DNA from 2 places in the Alicyclobacillus acidocaldarius subsp. acidocaldarius Tc-4-1 genome. Region 1 is predicted to be linked to the other one. Evidence: predicted binding sites of a transcription regulator. Region 1 holds the regulator's gene; the other holds the start of a gene.
The links. The regulator CtsR, encoded in region 1, represses protease genes until heat stress. The targets are predictions, from matches to a motif close to ATGGTCAATAAAGGTCAAACA.
Positions count from the first base shown of each region.

Region 1 (8,632 bases):
TTGGTACCGGCGACCACCGTGCCCATGTCGAGCACCATCACGCGCTTGTTGCGCAGTGTCTCCGGCACATCCCCCGTCACAATCCGCTGCGCCAGCCCTTCGGCGATGGCGGTCTTCCCGACGCCGGGTTCGCCGATGAGGACCGGGTTGTTCTTGGTGCGCCGCGACAACACCTGAATCACGCGCTCAATTTCCTTCTCTCGCCCGATGACGGGATCCAGCTTGCCATCGCGCGCCATCTGCGTCAGATCGCGCGCCAGGCTGTCGAGCGTCGGCGTGCCGACGGAGGCGTCTTTGTCGCCCGCGATGTCCATGGCGTCGCCGCCCAAGAGCTGCAGCACCTGCTGGCGCGCCTTGTTCAGATTCACGTTCATGTTGGCGAGCACGCGCGCCGCAACGCCTTCGCCCTCGCGAATCAGGCCGAGCAGCAGGTGCTCCGTCCCCACGTACGAGTGACCGAGCTTCCGGGCTTCGTCGATGGACAGCTCAATGACCTTTTTCGCCCTCGGCGTGTAGGTCATCGCCGTGACCGGGGTCTGCCCGCGGCCCACCATCCGCTCAATCTCCTGTTGCACCTTGTCCGCCTGCACGCCGAGCATCTGCAGGGCTTTCGCCGCAATCCCCTCGCCTTCGCGGATCAGGCCGAGCAAAATGTGCTCGGTGCCCACGCCCGGGTGATTCAGGCGAGAAGCCTCTTCTTGCGCCAGCGCCAACACCTTCTGAGCTCTCTCCGTAAACCGTGCATACATCATCCATGCACCTCCGTATCATTCATTCTCAGCCGATCCCGAATCAACTGCGCGCGCCGCACGTCGCGCTCGTTCGGGCTCAGCTCGCGATTGTAGTATTTTGCAGACAGGCCGGCTGCGTGAGCACCATCAGTTCCTTCAGGATGCCGGCCGACACGCCTTGGATAATGCCGAGATCGATCCCCAGTCGCACGTCCGACAGCCGCTCCAACGTCTCCTTCGAATCCATCTTGCGCGCATACGCCAGGATGCCAAACGAGCGGCTGACGCGGTCCTCGAGCTGGATCCGGTTGCGCTCCATCAGGAGTTTGCGCGCGTTCCGCTCCTGCTCGATGATCTGTTGGACGACGCTCATCAGATTCGCGATGATCTCTTCCTCGCTCTCGCCCAGTGTGATCTGGTTCGACACCTGATACAGATTCCCGAACGACTCCGACCCTTCGCCGTAGATGCCGCGAACCGCTAGCCCAACCTGGGACACGGCGGTGAGCAGCCTCTGAATGCCACCCGTGAGCGCAAGACCCGGCAGGTGCATCATGACCGATGCGCGAATGCCGGTTCCGACGTTGGTCGGACAGGCCGTCAGGTAACCGTATTGATCGTGATACGCGTAGGTCAAGGTCTGCTCGAGGGCGTCGTCCACCTGGCTCGCCAGATTCCACGCTTCCTGCAAGCGAAGCCCCGGAAGGATGCACTGGATGCGCAGGTGGTCTTCCTCATTGACCATAATGCTGACGACCTCGTCGTCGCGGAGGACAATGGCGCCATGTTTCTCTTGCTGCGCGAGATCGGGACTGATGAGATGCTTTTCGACGAACATCTGCCGATCGAGCGGCGTGAGATCCCGGCAACGGATGAACTCGAACTTGCCAAGCCGCTTCATGGCGTCGTTCTCCGCGGCCTGCCGCACGAGTTCCATGACCTCGTTGGCGTGCGCGTCGGTCGCCAGCGTGGGAAAGGGGAATCCTTTCAGGTTTCGGGCGAGCCGGATGCGACTCGTGAGCACGATATCGTCTTCGGGCCCGGTTTCTTTCATCCATTTGCTGATGGTTCGTTTGACAAAGTCTGCGAGGGACATCTCCACACCTCCTCACTGCGCGCCCTGTTCCAGTTTGCGGATTTCGTCGCGCAGTTGCGCCGCGCGCTCGAACTGCTCCTGCGCCACGGCCTGCTGTAGTTCCCGGCGAAGCTGCTCCAGCTTGCGCGCCAACTGTTGGCGCTCGCCCGCCGAGCCCGGGACTTTTCCCGTGTGCCGCAGACCATTCTGGATGCGCCGCAACAGCGGCTCAAGCCGCGCCGAAAACGCGTCGTAGCAGTCCGGGCAACCGAACCTGCCGATCTGCGTAAACTGGTTGTACGTCATTCCGCACGTTCCGCATCGCTGCTGGGCCTGGGGGGTGACAGGCGCGAATCCCGAGGACGACTCCATGTTTAAGAGCCCGCTCAAGAGCTTATTGAAGTCGAACGGGCTTCCCATCAGAAACGGATTGGGAAACACGTCGCCCTGTTCTTTGGCGCATACCTCGCACAGGTGATAGGCCGTTTGCACACCGTTGATGATTTTCGTCACGTGGACCGTCGCCGGTCGCTCATGGCACCGCTCGCAAAGCATCGGTCCCACCTCGCTTTCAAGGTTTTCGGTACGCTGCCAACGCCTGCAGCGCACTTGCCAGCAACTTCGCCCGCAGCCGATCTCGATATGGAAGGTCGAGTGCGAGCACGTCCCGGCGCAACATGGCGGAAATCAACGCGGCTTCGCGGTCCGTCAACCACCCGTCCCGGTGCAGGCGTTCGATCAGCGCCTCGCTGGCGGACTGGCTCACCTCGTCCCCGAGCGATCTCAGCACGTCCCACAGCAGGTGATCCTTGTCGAGCTTCACGCGCCGAATGCGGATGTACCCGCCGCCGCCGCGCTTGGACTCGACGATGTACCCGTGATCCGTCGTGAAGCGCGTGCTGATGACGTAGTTGATTTGAGACGGGACGCAGTGAAACTGCTCCGCGAGCTCATTGCGCTGAATCTCGATCACGTCAAGCCCGCCTTCTTCCATGAGTCGTTTCAGATACGCCTCGATGATGTCGGAGATGTTGCTTGCCATGATGACAACCCCTAACGCAGCACCGTCCTCTGAAGTTCCATTTGACTTTGATTTTTTGACTTTGACTTTTCTTGACCTTATTATACACCTGCCCGCGGGAAATGCAAGAGGGGTTTGGTTCTAGTGTGCACAAAAATCCAATGCATTCTGCGCCCGCGCCTCTCACCACACAAAGTCCCGTTCAACGGTGACATGCACAAGGTTTAGCCCGCCGTCGATGCGCTACGAAGGTTCGATGCAACGCCCGCTGAGTCCCATGCAAGGTCTCATGCGCATTCGAGACGGGATCGCCCACTTCGCCCGGTTTACGCTTGCCTCGCATGCAAAAATTCGCGGGCCGGCCCGCCCGAGCGAGGGAAAGGTTCATGCTTCCGCTGTCGGTGTTGCACGATATCGTTCATCGCGCCCGCCGTGTCAACATCGGTTGTAAAATCCCCAATAACATCGGTTGAGAATTCCCCAAGATCATCGGCCTCAATTCCTCAAAATCATCGGGATGAATTCCCCACCCCCATGTCGAATCGTGGCACCTGTCATCCATTCATGGGAGGTGCCCGTCATGAGGGAGGACGAGAGGATGGAATCAGGCAACTTTACGAGGCAGGCGTCAGCATCTCGGAGCTGGCCAGAAGATTCGGCTATGACCGAAAGACCATTCGCAGTGCACTGAATTCATCGGTGGAGGAGAAGCAGGGCGAAAGAGCGTCGCGTGGGGAGCGAAAGAAAGGTTCCAAGCTGGAGCCCTACAAAGATTACGTGAAGCAGCGCATGCAACTTGGTGTGCTCAACGCTGTACGAATTCTACGAGAGATTCGGGAGCAGGGCTATACCGGCGGGATCACCGTCCTGCGAGAGTTCATGAAGCCCCTTCGCCCGGTGGTCTCTGCCAAGGCCACGGAACGCTATGAGTCGGACCCTGGTGAACAAGCCCAGATCGACTTGGGGGCCTTCCCCTACTACGATTCGCACGGTCAGCGACGAACGATTTGGGCCTTCGCCATGGTACTCGCCTACTCCCGCATGCTCTACGTTGAGTTTATCAAAGCGGCAGACCAACTGCACATCCTTCAGGCCCTTCGCAACGCGCTGGAGTTCTTTGGCGGTGTGCCTCGGGTGATTCTCAGCGACAACTGTTCGTCTTTGGTCGTCGCCAATGACGGTCAGGGTCACGTGGACTGGCAACCGGCGTATCTCGATTTTGCCAAGTTCTACGGATTCGTGCCCAAGGCATGTCGGCCTCGCCGGAGCCAGACCAAAGGCAAGGTAGAACGGCCCATTCGCTATATCCGGGACAACTTCTGGCCAGTTGCCTTTGTGGACGAAGCGGATTTGAACCGACAGGTCGCGTGGTGGCGCGATCACGTCGCCAACGTCCGCATCCACGGAACGACACATGAACAGCCCATCGTGCGGTTTCAAGCTGAGAAGCTGCAACCGCTACCGGCCACCCCATATATGTTGGCTTGTGCAGGTCTTCGGAAGGTGATGAGTGACTGCCGGGTCTCCTGGAACACGAACTTGTACACCGTTCCCTGGTCGTATGTGGGCCACACGGTCCTGGTCCGAGAGTTCGAATCGGGTCGCCTGCAGATCGAATACGGGGGACAGGTGATTGCGGAGCATCGTGTGCTGCCCGGCAAGCATCAAATCTCCACGGACCCCCGAGCACTACAAGAACCTCCCTCGGGACACCGCGAATCCAGCGCGGGGTAAGACAGCGGGATGGCAAGTCGATCCGGACGTGGAGCAGCGCGAGCTTGGGGTCTATGAACAGATCGCCATGGGAGGTCATGTGCAATGAGCGAGGCATTGGTGGTCGCTCAGGTCGAGGAACAACTGTTGGACCTGGGCTTGAAGCGAGCTGCTGCCGTCTTGCCGGCGTGCGTGGAGTGGGCCGCCGGGCAAGAGGCGACCTATGTCGCATTTCTCCAGCGTTTGCTGGAGGCTGAGCAGGAGGAGCGGCACAGCCGGGCCATGCAGGCTCGGCTGCGCTTGGCGAACTTCCCGTTCCACAAGACCCTCGCCGACTTCGACTTCTCGTTCCAGCCATCTGTGGATGAGCGCCAAATCCGAGAGCTCGCAACGCTAACGTTTGTCCAAGAATGCGGAAACGTGATTTTCCTAGGGCCTCCAGGGGTGGGAAAGACGCATTTGGCCGTGGCCCTCGGCATGGAGGCGATTCGCCAGCGGATGAGCGTCTACTTCGTCACCATGCAGAAACTCGTGAGCGATTTTTTACGCCGAGCCTACCAAGAAGGGCGGCTGGACAGGCGGCTCCGAGTCTATACGCAGCCAAAGATTCTGATCTGTGATGAGGTGGGCTACTTGCCTCTTGACGCGCTCGACGCCGCGAACTTTTTCCGGCTGGTCTCAGAGAGGTACGAGCGAGGGTCGTTGCTCATCACGTCCAACACGAGTTTCACGAATTGGGGAACGCTCTTTGGCGACCAGGTCCTGGCCGCCGCCTTACTCGACCGTTTGTTGCATCATGCAACGACCGTGAATATCCGTGGCAACAGTTACCGCATGAAAGACAAGCTGCGAGCTGGCGTTACGCACGGATTCTCGGCAACAAGAGACGAAGCGAACACATGTGTGGGGAACGAATCGCGATGATTTTGGGGAATCGAATCCGCTGTTTTTGAGGAATCGGGCGCGATTTTTTTGGGGAGTTTTAATCCGCTGTTGACACCGCGAAGGAGATGACGTCTGTCTGCACGCGCTTTTCGACATGTTTCGTCCCCTATTGCGAGGCGCCGCCAAGCGGTATGCGCGCGTCGCCGGGTACGACGAGGCGTATCAGGAGGCGTGCGCCGCGTTTCTGCACGCCATTGCAACACATCACCCAGACGCTGCCCCGTTTCCGGCATACGCCGCAAGTCGAGTGTATGGCGACACCCGCACCTCCATGCGAAGGTGGTGGTTGGCGCAGGAGCGAACAGCGTTCCAGAGGCAATCCGAGGAGGGAAGCCACGAGGAGTGGGACGAAGAACCGGAGCGCAAAGGCCCTTGCTGCTCCGCGGAAGGAGATTCGTTCGACCGCGTGGACCAGCGCCTGACCCTTTTGCGCCTGGCGCGCGAAGCGAGGCTCGCGCCACGAGAAGCCGCCTGGCTCGCGCTCGAACTGGCCGGGCTGGACACGAGTGAGGTGGCAGAGCAACTCGGCGTAAGCCCCGCGACCGTCCGCACCTGGCGCATGCGCGCCGTGCGCAAGATGCGCGAGCGGGCTTTGAACGCGGGGCTGTCCCTGAGCGATCTGTGAGCATTTGACCAGGCGAGGCCGTATCAGGCCTCGCCATCCGCAATGGCAAACAGAATGGTGGCTTCCGCCACCAGCTTGCCATCCACATGGGCCCGGCCCGTTCCTCGGCCCATTCGGCCCTTCATGCGGTCGATCACGACTTCCATGTCCAGCCGGTCTCCGGGCCGCACCTCACCGCGGAAGCGCGCGCCGTCGACACCCGCGAGCAGCGGGCGCTTCCCGCGGTAGGCCGGATCGGCCAAGATGGCGACGCCGCCAAGCTGCGCCATCGCCTCAATGATGAGCACCCCCGGCATAATGGGATAAGCGGGAAAATGGCCTTGAAAGTGAGGTTCATTGGCAGTCACGAGCTTGTACCCCACCGCGCGGCCGCCATCGATCTCCGTGACGCGGTCGACCAGGAGAAACGGGTAGCGATGCGGCAGAATTTGTTGAATCTCCTCGATACTCAGGGGAAGTTTCTGCTCCATCAAGGACCTCCATAGGGTGGGACGCCTCAATACACGCGGCGCCGCACAGGAATGATTTTCATGCTTCGGACGTAGATCACGGTAGTGACGTACGACAGGCCCACCGTGAACCAGAGTACCATTTCACCGGCCGAGGGCGTGGGCCACGCGAGGATACAGAACGAGATGCCGAGGTAGTAAAAGCAAGTCGTGATCTTACCCCACCAGTTCGCCTTCGGCACCGCGCGTTTGCCCTGGAAGTAAAAGAACGCTGCGCCCGCAATCATCGCGAAGTCTCGGAAGACGAGGAGAGCGGCAACCAGCCAGGGAAGGCGTTCAGACGCGAGCAGGGTGAACAGGACGGACACCATCATGAGCTTGTCCGCGAGCGGATCGAGTAACTGGCCCGTGTACGTCTCCAATTTGTACGTGCGAGCGAGATAGCCATCCAGAACGTCGGTGAGACCTGCGAACAGCAACACGGATAAGGCCAAGATCTTGTGCGGACTTTCCACACCATAAAATGCCCATAGATAGCACGGAATCAACAGCAGACGCAAGAGCGTCAACAGATTGGGCAGGTTCACGCGATCGCCTCCTCAACCTCCCGACGTCCGGATGGTATCTGCCAACCCGAGCAACTGATTCGCGATGGAGACGGCCTGCGCATTTTCCTCGTAGAAATCCTGCGCAGCGACGAGCTCAGCCATCGCAGCGGTCTCGTCCACGTTGGACTCGTTTACCGCTCCTTGGATCACGGACGAATTTCGCGCGGGAACCGCGACCCCGCCCGAGGCCAGTCGGTACAGACCGTTGCCTTCCGGAATGAGATGGCTGGACGGCTCCCCGATTTCCACGAGCGCGAGTTTCGCGGTGCGTCCACGTCCGAATTGCACAGTGCCATCCGGCGCGACGGTCATGGACGGCGCGTCCGCCGGCTTCACGATGGGCTGACCGCTGGTAGAGAGGACGGGGTCACCCGATTGGGTCGCGAGCACGAACGAACCATCCGCGCGCCGGCTCCAAATGAAGTTGCCGGCCCGGGTGTACATACGGCCCGAAGGCGTCTGCACGACAAAGAATCCGGGCCCCTCGATGGCAAGATGCGTCGGAATGCCCGTGCGCATCACGGCGCCTTGGCTGAAATCCCGCTCTTCGCCCGTCCGCGCGACGCCCGTGCCCCCGCGCCATCCAGGAGGCGTCACGCGGTCGGCTGAGAAGGGATCCGTCGCGTTGCCGTACACCTGCATCGTGAGCAGATCCGCGAACGTCCCCCGCTCGGCCGCATACCCCGGTGTCTCCAGGTTCGCCAGGTTGTCCGCAATTTGGTCGATCCAAGCGTTGGCCGCCTGCATGCCGGACAACCCATTCCACATCATCTGGCCCATGCGCTCGCCTCCCGCGCTCAGCTGCCCTGAACTCTGCCGATATCCGTCACCGCGACATTCAACAGGGAATCGACCGACTGCGCCACGCGCTGATTGGCCTCATAGGCGTTCAGCGCCTGCATCATTTGAGCCATCGTGGCCGCCACATTCACATTCGACGATTCAAGCGCACCGAAAACCATCCGCCCCGTGCCAGCGCGCAGAAGCGGTGCGACGGCAGATGGCTGGTACGAACTGCCGACCATGTATTCGCCTTCGCCGAGCGGCTGGAGTTGCGTCACATCCGCGTCCACGAGGCCCAATCGACCTCCGGCCACGAGGTTGCCCTGAGCGTCGTAGACGCGAAACGACGGCTGTCCATTGGCATCATACACCGGCGTCCCGCTCTGCGAAAAGATTTGCGTGCCATGGTAGAGCGGGTTGATCACGATCCGCCCTCCTACCAGTACACGTCCCGCCGCATCCAGCGGGGCGATGGCGTGCCCTGCCGCATCCTCCACGACGTTGTTGGCGTTGACTTGCAGGGCGCCGTCCCGCGTCACTGCGAGGCCCGGCTGGCCGCTGGCATCCTCGTAGTTTACGGGTAAAAACGCGTGATAGCCCATGTCATCCGCGCTTCCCACGCGGATGGCGTACGGATCGCCCGTTTCGCTGCCCGGCGTGTAGACCACCTGCCCCGCCGCAT
Region 1 is NC_017167.1:2,904,347-2,912,978, forward strand. It holds gene TC41_RS14230 (ATP-dependent Clp protease ATP-binding subunit) at 1-752, opposite strand, end outside; partial or broken gene TC41_RS14235 (protein arginine kinase) at 749-1,827, opposite strand; gene TC41_RS14240 (UvrB/UvrC motif-containing protein) at 1,840-2,361, opposite strand; gene TC41_RS14245 (CtsR family transcriptional regulator) at 2,378-2,848, opposite strand; gene istA (IS21 family transposase) at 3,392-4,561, shown strand; gene istB (IS21-like element helper ATPase IstB) at 4,646-5,464, shown strand; gene TC41_RS14260 (sigma-70 family RNA polymerase sigma factor) at 5,562-6,110, shown strand; gene fabZ (3-hydroxyacyl-ACP dehydratase FabZ) at 6,134-6,580, opposite strand; gene pgsA (CDP-diacylglycerol--glycerol-3-phosphate 3-phosphatidyltransferase) at 6,607-7,146, opposite strand; gene TC41_RS14275 (flagellar hook-basal body protein) at 7,159-7,947, opposite strand; gene TC41_RS14280 (flagellar basal body rod C-terminal domain-containing protein) at 7,965-8,632, opposite strand, start outside.

Region 2 (8,632 bases), 1.0 Mb from region 1:
CGTCCGAGCCTCCGGCCTGCCGGTGCTCGTCGATATCGACACCGGGTACGGCGGCGTGCTGAACGTGGCGCGCACCGCGAAGGAGATGGTCGAGGCGCGCGTGGCGGCGGTTCAGATTGAGGATCAGGTCATGCCCAAGAAGTGCGGGCACTTGAACGGCAAGAAGCTCGTCGAACCGTCCGAGATGGTGGAGAAGATCCGCATGCTGAAGACCGTGGCGCCGACGCTTGTGGTGGTGGCGCGATCCGACGCCAAAAGCGTGGAAGGACTCGAAGCGCTCGTGGAGCGCGCGAATCGGTATGTGGCGGCAGGCGCGGACGCCGTGTTCCCGGAGGCCTTGACGACGGAAGAGGAGTTCCGCTATGTTGCGGAGCGGGTTCGTGTTCCGCTGCTCGCGAACATGACGGAATTCGGGAAGACGCCTTACTACACCGCGGACCAGTTTGAGTCGTGGGGCTATCGCATGGTCATTTACCCCGTGACGAGCGTCCGCGTGGCCGCCAAAGCCATTGAGCGCGTTTTCGAAGCGATTCAGCGAGAGGGGACGCAGAAGTCGTTCCTGTCGGAGATGCAGTCGCGCGAGGAGCTGTACCAAACCATCCGCTACTTCGATTACGAGGCGCTCGACGAGCACATCGCCAAGACGGTGCTCGAGGATTCGATGAAGCGCGCGGACCGATGAGCATGGGGCGGGCCTTTCGGGCCCGCCTTCTTTAGGGAGGAAGAGGCGGTTGCAGGATCGGTCGCTACCCACCTTGGAGGATATCGAACGGGCGAGAGAGCGGATTCGAGGGAGCGCGCTGTATACGCCGCTCGACTACTCCGAGACGTTTTCGCGCCTGTCCGACAACGAGGTTTATCTCAAACTGGAGAACTTGCAAAAGACGGGATCGTTCAAGCTGCGCGGCGCGCTGAACAAGATCACGGCGCTGGCGGAGATGGGCACCCTCGCTGGCGTCGTCGCTGCGTCCGCGGGCAATCACGCTCAGGGCGTCGCCTATGCGGCGCGAGGGCGCGGCGTTCCATGCACCATCGTGATGCCGGAAGGGGCGAGCCTCGCCAAAATTATGGCCACGCAGCGGTACGGGGCGCGCGTGGTGCTCCACGGCGACGACTACGACGCCGCATACGGTCACGCGAGCGAGATCGCCATGCGCGAGGGCCTCACCTACATTCATGCGTTTGACGATCCCGACATTATCGCTGGCCAAGGCACGATCGGGCTCGAAATTGCGGAGCAATTGCCGGACGTGAGCGCGGTCATCGTGCCGATGGGGGGCGGCGGTCTCGCGGCGGGGATCGCCATCGCGCTCAAATCGCTGCGCCCTGACGTGAAAATCTACGGCGTTCAGGCAAAGGCCGTGCCGGCATTTCGCCACGCGCTCGATCTCGGCGCCATCGAGACCGTTCCGGGCGAGCCGACCATCGCGGACGGCATCGCGGTGAGGCGGCCCGGTGCGCTGACGTTCGAGGCTGCGAAGCGGTACATCGACGACGTGATGGTCGTGGAGGAGGACGAGATCGCCCGCGCGATGATTTTGCTCATGGAGCGCTCGAAGCTCGTGGTGGAGGGTGCGGCGGCCACCACCATCGCGGCGGTGCTGGGGAAAAAGGTGCCGGCGGGGCTCGGCAAGGTGGTGGCTGTGCTGTCCGGTGGCAACGTCGACGTGGTGGTGCTGTCGCGGATCATCGAACACGGGCTTGTGGAATCGGGGCGTTACCTGCGCCTCGCCGTGACGATTCAGGACCGCGTGGGCGCGCTCCGCGATCTGCTCGACATTGTCGCCCGGCTCCGCGCGAACGTACTCACGGTGCACCATCAGCGGGTGGGATCGCACATCCACCTCGGGCAGACGGAGGTCGAGATCGACCTTGAGACGCGCGATCACGCCCACATTCGCCTGATCTGCGACACGCTGCGCCAGGCGGGGTACGAGCCGGTCATCCGCGATTGATGGCCGGCGAGGCCGGACCCGTTGGCCGCGATGCGCGCGGCCCCTCGCTGCTCGATAGGATCTGGTGCCTCCTTCTTACCGTGTGATGAGGTCGAACGAGGGAGGTGGCGGGGTGTCCAAGCCGGAGCGCAAAGGCGACGTTCGCCGCCGGCATTTCCCGATCTCGCCATGGACGTCGGCGTTCTCCGTGATTTAGTGAGCGAGCGCAAAACGCTCGGTAGGCATCGAAAGAGGGCCGGGTTTAGACCCAGCCCCCGCCGTTATTGTTTGGGTCGTCAAACGGCCCATTCTGAAAACCGTCATCGCGAAAATCCACCTGGTTGTCCCAGGGCTCACCCGATCCCCAGTCCTGAACTTGTCCCGGATCCACCGGGTTACCATTCGGATCATAGATGCCGCTGTGATCCATCATCATTTGCTGCTGCAACTGTTCGATCTCGTCCTGCTGAATGATGTTCTGCTGCAGAAGCGCGTCAATCATCTGCTGATCTTCCATTTGGCGGAACATCTCGTACTGCATGGCGTCGATCCGGCCTTGCTCGAAGAGCCACGACAACAGTGCACCGGCCGCCATGCCGCCGAGGAATGAACCGGCGCCGCCAAACCCAGGCCGATAGCCGCCGTACGGCGGTGTCACGTCGTACGTCGGGCCATAGTTCGGTCCGTAATTGGACTGAAACGGTCCCTGCTGGTACGGACCGCTCTGATACGACTGGAATGGTCCGCGGCGGTACACAGGGCCGCCTTGCGTGCGGCGCGCGAACAGAAGCACCAGCAGAATGACGATCACGACGAGCAGAAGGATGACCAACAAAGGGCTCACCTCGCCTGAGTGGTATCCTTATCATAGCGCGATTTCTGGTCTTCAAACCACCGCGCTTGCGAAAAAAGTGTTGCAATCGGTGTCGAGCGTGCTATAATTGGTCAAGGAAAGGCAAGGTCAACTATCGACTAAAGGTCAAAGTTAGTCAACATCAATCAACGATCGAGACGTGGGCGGGCGCTTGAGATTCGCAAGGTTTTGTGTCTCAGCCCGCTTACGTCCGTGCAGAGGTGTCCGTAAGGCTGGAGGTGGCCATCATGCCATTCATCAATCCGGAGTTTATCCTGGGCGGGGGGTTCCCGCTTGATGATTGGTTTCGTCAAATGAGCGGCCAACCTGTCGGGCAGCCCGTGCAGACGCTGTCCGGGGGTGGCAAGAACGGCGGGGTGCTCGAACAGTTTGGCCGCAATCTCACCGAGCTGGCGAAAGCGGGGAAGATCGATCCCCTCATTGGCCGCGAGGACGAGATCGAGCGCACGCTGGAAATCCTGAACCGGCGCAACAAGAACAATCCCGTGCTCATCGGTGAACCTGGCGTCGGGAAGACGGCCATTGTCGAAGGCATCGCCCTGCGCATGGCCGAAGGGCGGGTGCCGAAGAAGCTGTTGGGCAAGACCATCTATGCGCTCGACGTGGCTTCCCTGGTGGCAGACACCGGGATCCGGGGCCAATTCGAGAGCCGCATGAAGCAACTCATTGCCGAACTCGAGTCTCGCCAGGACGTTATTGCGTTCATCGACGAGATCCATCTCTTGGTCGGGGCCGGCGCTTCGCAGGGCGGGCTCGACGCGGGGAACATCCTCAAGCCTGCGTTGGCGCGCGGAGATATCCAGGTCATTGGGGCCACGACGCTCGACGAATACCGTCAAATCGAGAAGGATCCGGCGCTCGAGCGCAGGTTTCAGCCCGTCATGGTGGACGAGCCGTCCGTCGAGGAGGCCGTGCGCATTCTCGAAGGATTGCGGCCGCGGTATGAGGCATATCACGGGGTGCGTTACACAGACGAGGCGGTGCGCGCCTGCGTGACGCTGTCTCACCGGTATATCGGCGATCGGTTTCTGCCAGACAAGGCCATCGACCTCATGGACGAGGCCGGATCGAAGGCTAACTTGCAGTACGGCGGGGATCGCGCGAGCATCGAGGAGCGCCTCGCCGCCATCGCGAGAGAAAAGGAGTTGGCCATTCGCCAGGAGGCCTACGAGCGAGCGGCCGCGTTGAAGGCCGAAGAGGAGAAGCTTCGAGCGGAACTGGCTCATGCGGCGGGCGGGCCTGACGTGCCCGTCGTCGACGAGGAGCAGATTGCGGCGATTGTCGAGGCGAAGACGGGCATCCCGGTCACGAGGATGCAGGCCGATGAGCAGGCCAAGCTCAAGAACCTGGAGGCCGATCTCGCCTCCGTCGTGATCGGCCAGGACGAGGCGGTGCGCCAAGTGGCGCGCGCTATTCGCCGGAGCCGGGTGGGGCTGCGGAGGGGCGACCGGCCCATCGGGAGTTTCTTGTTCGTGGGTCCCACGGGCGTGGGGAAGACCGAGATGGCTCGGAGACTCGCGGAACTTCTCTTCGGATCGAAGGACGCGATGATCCGGCTCGACATGAGCGAGTACATGGAGAAGCATTCGGTGTCGAAGCTCATCGGCGCGCCGCCTGGGTATGTCGGCTACGAGCAGGCGGGCCAGTTGACGGAGCAGGTTCGTCGCCACCCGTACAGCCTCATTTTGGTGGACGAGATCGAAAAGGCGCACCCGGACGTGCAGCATATCTTCCTCCAGATCATGGAGGACGGGCGCCTGACCGACAGCCAAGGTCGTACGGTGAGCTTCAAGGACACGCTCATCATCATGACGTCGAATGCGGGCGAGGTGGAACGGAAAAGCCACGTCGGCTTTACGACGAAACGCGATGAGGAAGCGCGCGCCGACGTCGATCTCGGCGATTTGTCGGCCTACTTCAAGCCGGAGTTTCTCAACCGGTTTGACGCCATTGTCCGGTTCCGTCCGTTGGGGCAGGCCGAGGTGCGGCGCATTGTCGAGTTGATGCTCGCCGAGGTTCGCGAGCTTCTCTCGGAGCGCGGGGTGACGCTTTCCTGGAGTGAAGAGGCCGTGCACTGGTTGGCGGAGCGCGGTTATCACCCTTCATTCGGGGCGCGGCCGCTTCGGCGCACGGTACAGACCTACGTCGAAGATCCGATTGCAGATCGCCTGATCGACGAAGCTGTACACGAGGTGCGGCTGGACGTGGAAGGAGACGCTCTCGTGGTGCGGACGCCAGAGCCTGTTCTGGCCGCGTGACAAAGATGAGCGCGGGGTGCTCCATATCAGGGGTCCCCGCGCTTTTGGTTTCTCATCACCAGAAGAAAAGCCCGAATAGCGCGTAGATGATGAGAAACGGCACGGCCCAGCGCACCCACGCACCTCCATAGCCGTATCCCGGGCCAGGGACGCCATAGGGGGGAGCACCGTATCCGGGGCCGCCCATGGGACCTGGGCCGAAGCCGCCGTACGCGAGGACGGGATCGACACCCGCCGCATCACCATCTGTAAGAACCAGGGACGGCACGGCCTGCGATCGCGGAGACAGCACGATGACGCGCCCATCCTCCGTCACCCGCTCAATCAAGCCGTGGTGCTGTCCGTATGGGGTGCGAAACGTGACCCAGCGCCCGACGAGGCGCTCGCATTCAGCTTTTGTGCACATGGTTTCACCCCCCAACATAATCCCACGATATGCCGCGGACGGCCTCGCTGCCGCGGTCGTTGCCCAGGGGGCGATGCGCCCAGCCGGAGGGGCGTACGGGATGAGACGGGCAGGCAAAATCTCAAAATTCACTCGAGTTTGTTTTGAAAACAGACCTTAAGTGGCTCGCGCTATACTCAGGGCTACTGAGCAGGAGTAGACAGGAGACGATTCGCCATGCGCATTGTAGTCGGAGTGACGGGCGCTACAGGAGCCGTCCTCGCCGTCCGCACGCTTCGAGCTCTGACCAACCTTGGTGTTGAGACGCACCTCATCTGTTCGCGCTGGGCAGAGACCACCCTGAAATTAGAGACGGATCTCTCGCTCGCCGATCTCTATAGCCTGGCATCCGTCGTTCACCGGGTAGATAACCTCGCTGCTTCGATTGCGAGCGGCTCCTATCGAACGGACGGGATGGTTGTCGTGCCCTGCAGCATGAAGACGCTGGCTGCCATTCGCATGGGGCTCAGCGACAACTTGATTGTGAGAGCGGCGGACGTGACCCTCAAAGAGCGGCGACAGCTCGTTCTCGTCGTTCGTGAGGCGCCGCTTCACGAGCTTCACCTGGAAAACATGCATGCGCTCGCGCGCGCTGGCGCGGTAATCTTTCCGCCCGTTCTGGGTTTCTACCATCGACCGCGTACGCTGGACGACGTGATCGATCACGTCGTGGGACGCATCCTCGATCAGTTCGGTCTGTCGATGCCAGTCCCGCGATGGGGAGAGCCTGCGCCGCAAGGCGGTGCTTCCAACGAATCGACCCCACTTTGAAGTCTTGCCTGATGAAAATTCACTTTATTTACGACTTATCATCGGATGATTCACAAGATACTTAATTCCGTCTATGATCCATATCACACGTCGCAGTCAGCGCGGCGGGAGGCGAAAGTCGTGGCGTTTCTTTCATTTCGGGCTTGGCTAGAACATTTGAGGGAGACGGATCGGCTGGTGGACGTTGAGGTCGAGGTCAGCTTGCGGTACGAAGTCGCCGCCATCGCCAAGCGGCTCGACGGGCGCAAGGCCGTCATGTTTCACCGGCCGGCGGGGTCCAGCGTCCCTGTAGCCAGTGGCCTTGTGTCGCAAAGGCGTTGGATCGCGGAGGCGCTCGGGTGTGCGCCGGACGATCTCGTCCATAGGTTTCGCGAGGCATGCGAGCAACCCATGCCCGTGGCGCACGTCTCGGAAGGAGATGCGCCCGTGTACCAACGAGTTCAGACCGAGGGCATCGACCTCCTGAAAACGCTTCCTATCCCGACACATCACGAGCACGACGCGGGTCCCTATGTGACGGCCGGCCTGGTCATCGTCCGCGATCCGGCCACGCGAAAGCAGAACGTGGCCATTCACCGCCTGCAGGTGACTGGGCCAGATAGGATGGGCGTGCTGCTTCTCCCGCGCCACACGCTCCACCTGTTCCGTCAGGCCGAGGCGGCCGGCAGGCCGCTCGAGTGCGCCGTGGCCATCGGCGTCGATCCTGCGACGCTCATCGCGTCCCAGGCCAGCACGCCGTTCGGCGTCGACGAGCTCGAGATCGCGAGCGCGCTTCGCCGCCAACCGCTTCCTGTCGTTCGCTGCAGGACCGTCGACGTCGATGTGCCCGCGGAGGCGGAGATCGTGATTGAGGGCCGGATTCTGCCCCACGTGCGAGAGCCCGAGGGCCCGTTCGGCGAGTTCCCGCGCTACTACGGGCCACGCTCCGACAAGCACGTGATCGAAGTGACTGCCGTGTCGATGCGCGATGATCCCGTCTATCACACCATTGTTCCGGCGGGTTACGAGCATCTCTTGCTCGGCGGCATTCCCCGGGAGGCAAGCCTGTTTGAGACAGTTCGTCAGCTCGTCCCCACAGTCCGAGCTGTCCACATGACACCTGGGGGATCCTGCCGATACCACGCGGTCATTGCGATCCGAAAGACCGAGGAAGGGCAGGGCAAGAACGCGATCCTCGCTGCGTTTGCTAACAGCTTTGACATCAAGCACGTGGTCGTCGTGGACGAAGACGTGGACATCTACAACCCGGAGGAGGTGGAATGGGCCATCGCGACCCGGTTTCAGGCGGATCGCGATCTCGTCTTGGTGGAACAAACCCAGGGCTCCAAGCTCGATCCGTCGACCGACGACGGCCTGGGCAGCAAGATGGGGCTCGATTGCACCGTACCTCTGAACGCCGATCCGTTCCGCTTTCGGCGTATCACAATTCCCGGATTCGGCGAGATGGACTGGAGCCGATATGGGCTGACGGACTCGTTCGAGGGAAAGGAGTGAACGACGTGTTCGATGTGGAAGACGTCGATCTTGGCCAGCCGGAGGACTCACTGGATGAGGCGGCTCATCGCCTGTGGCGAAAGGCCATTGCCTTCGGAACCTGGGATCCTGCGAAGATCGATCTCGAACAAGACAAGCGGGACTACGAGTGCCTTGATCCCGCGATGCGCGCCTATCTGGAGTCGTTCTGCGGGGCATTCTATCACGCCGAGGAGAACGTCGCCCGACTGTTCTGTCCCTGGATCATGGCCATATCGTCCACATGGCAACAGGCCTATCTCAGCACACAGCTCGTCGAGGAGTTCAAACACACGGATTTCTTTTCTCGCTACTTCAAAGAGGTCTTTGGGCTGTCCGCTCCTAAGCGCCGCTTGGAGAACCCCGTTCACGATTCACTGCTCGAACGATCGCGCAAACTGCTCGCCAGCCTGGAAGGACCAGAGGAAGAGAGAGCCGCGTGCATCGTGGAGGCGTTTACGCATTATCAAGGGATCATCGAAGGCGTGCAGGCCAACGCGGGCTACCACATCTTCGTGCACGTGTTTGGCAAGCACGGCCTCTTCCCTGGACTCTCCCAGGGCTTTCGAAACATTCAGCGCGACGAAGGCCGACACGTGGGCTTCGGCATGCGCGTTCTACGCCATTACGCCGAGCGCGATCCGGCCCTCGGGGCGCGGATCCGCGAGGTGTATCAGGCGTATTTGCCGCTCATCCGCGCGCGGTATGGCCAGCCCATCGAGGTGGATGGCGTTCGCTACGATCCGCCAGCGGAGGAGCGCGGACTGGAGCGCTTGATGGAGATGTATGAACGGCGCATGCGCGACATCTTCGGTTCACACTGGGAAGTGACCTTGCA
Region 2 is NC_017167.1:799,894-808,525, forward strand. It holds gene prpB (methylisocitrate lyase) at 1-682, shown strand, start outside; gene ilvA (threonine ammonia-lyase) at 732-1,955, shown strand; gene TC41_RS03575 (hypothetical protein) at 2,197-2,769, opposite strand; gene TC41_RS03580 (ATP-dependent Clp protease ATP-binding subunit) at 3,036-5,066, shown strand; gene TC41_RS03585 (hypothetical protein) at 5,122-5,472, opposite strand; gene TC41_RS03590 (UbiX family flavin prenyltransferase) at 5,689-6,282, shown strand; gene TC41_RS03595 (UbiD family decarboxylase) at 6,403-7,776, shown strand; gene TC41_RS03600 (R2-like ligand-binding oxidase) at 7,782-8,632, shown strand, end outside.
Region 2: TC41_RS03580 (ATP-dependent Clp protease ATP-binding subunit) is a predicted target of CtsR. The motif match lies at 2,882-2,902, and genes of this name have one in related genera.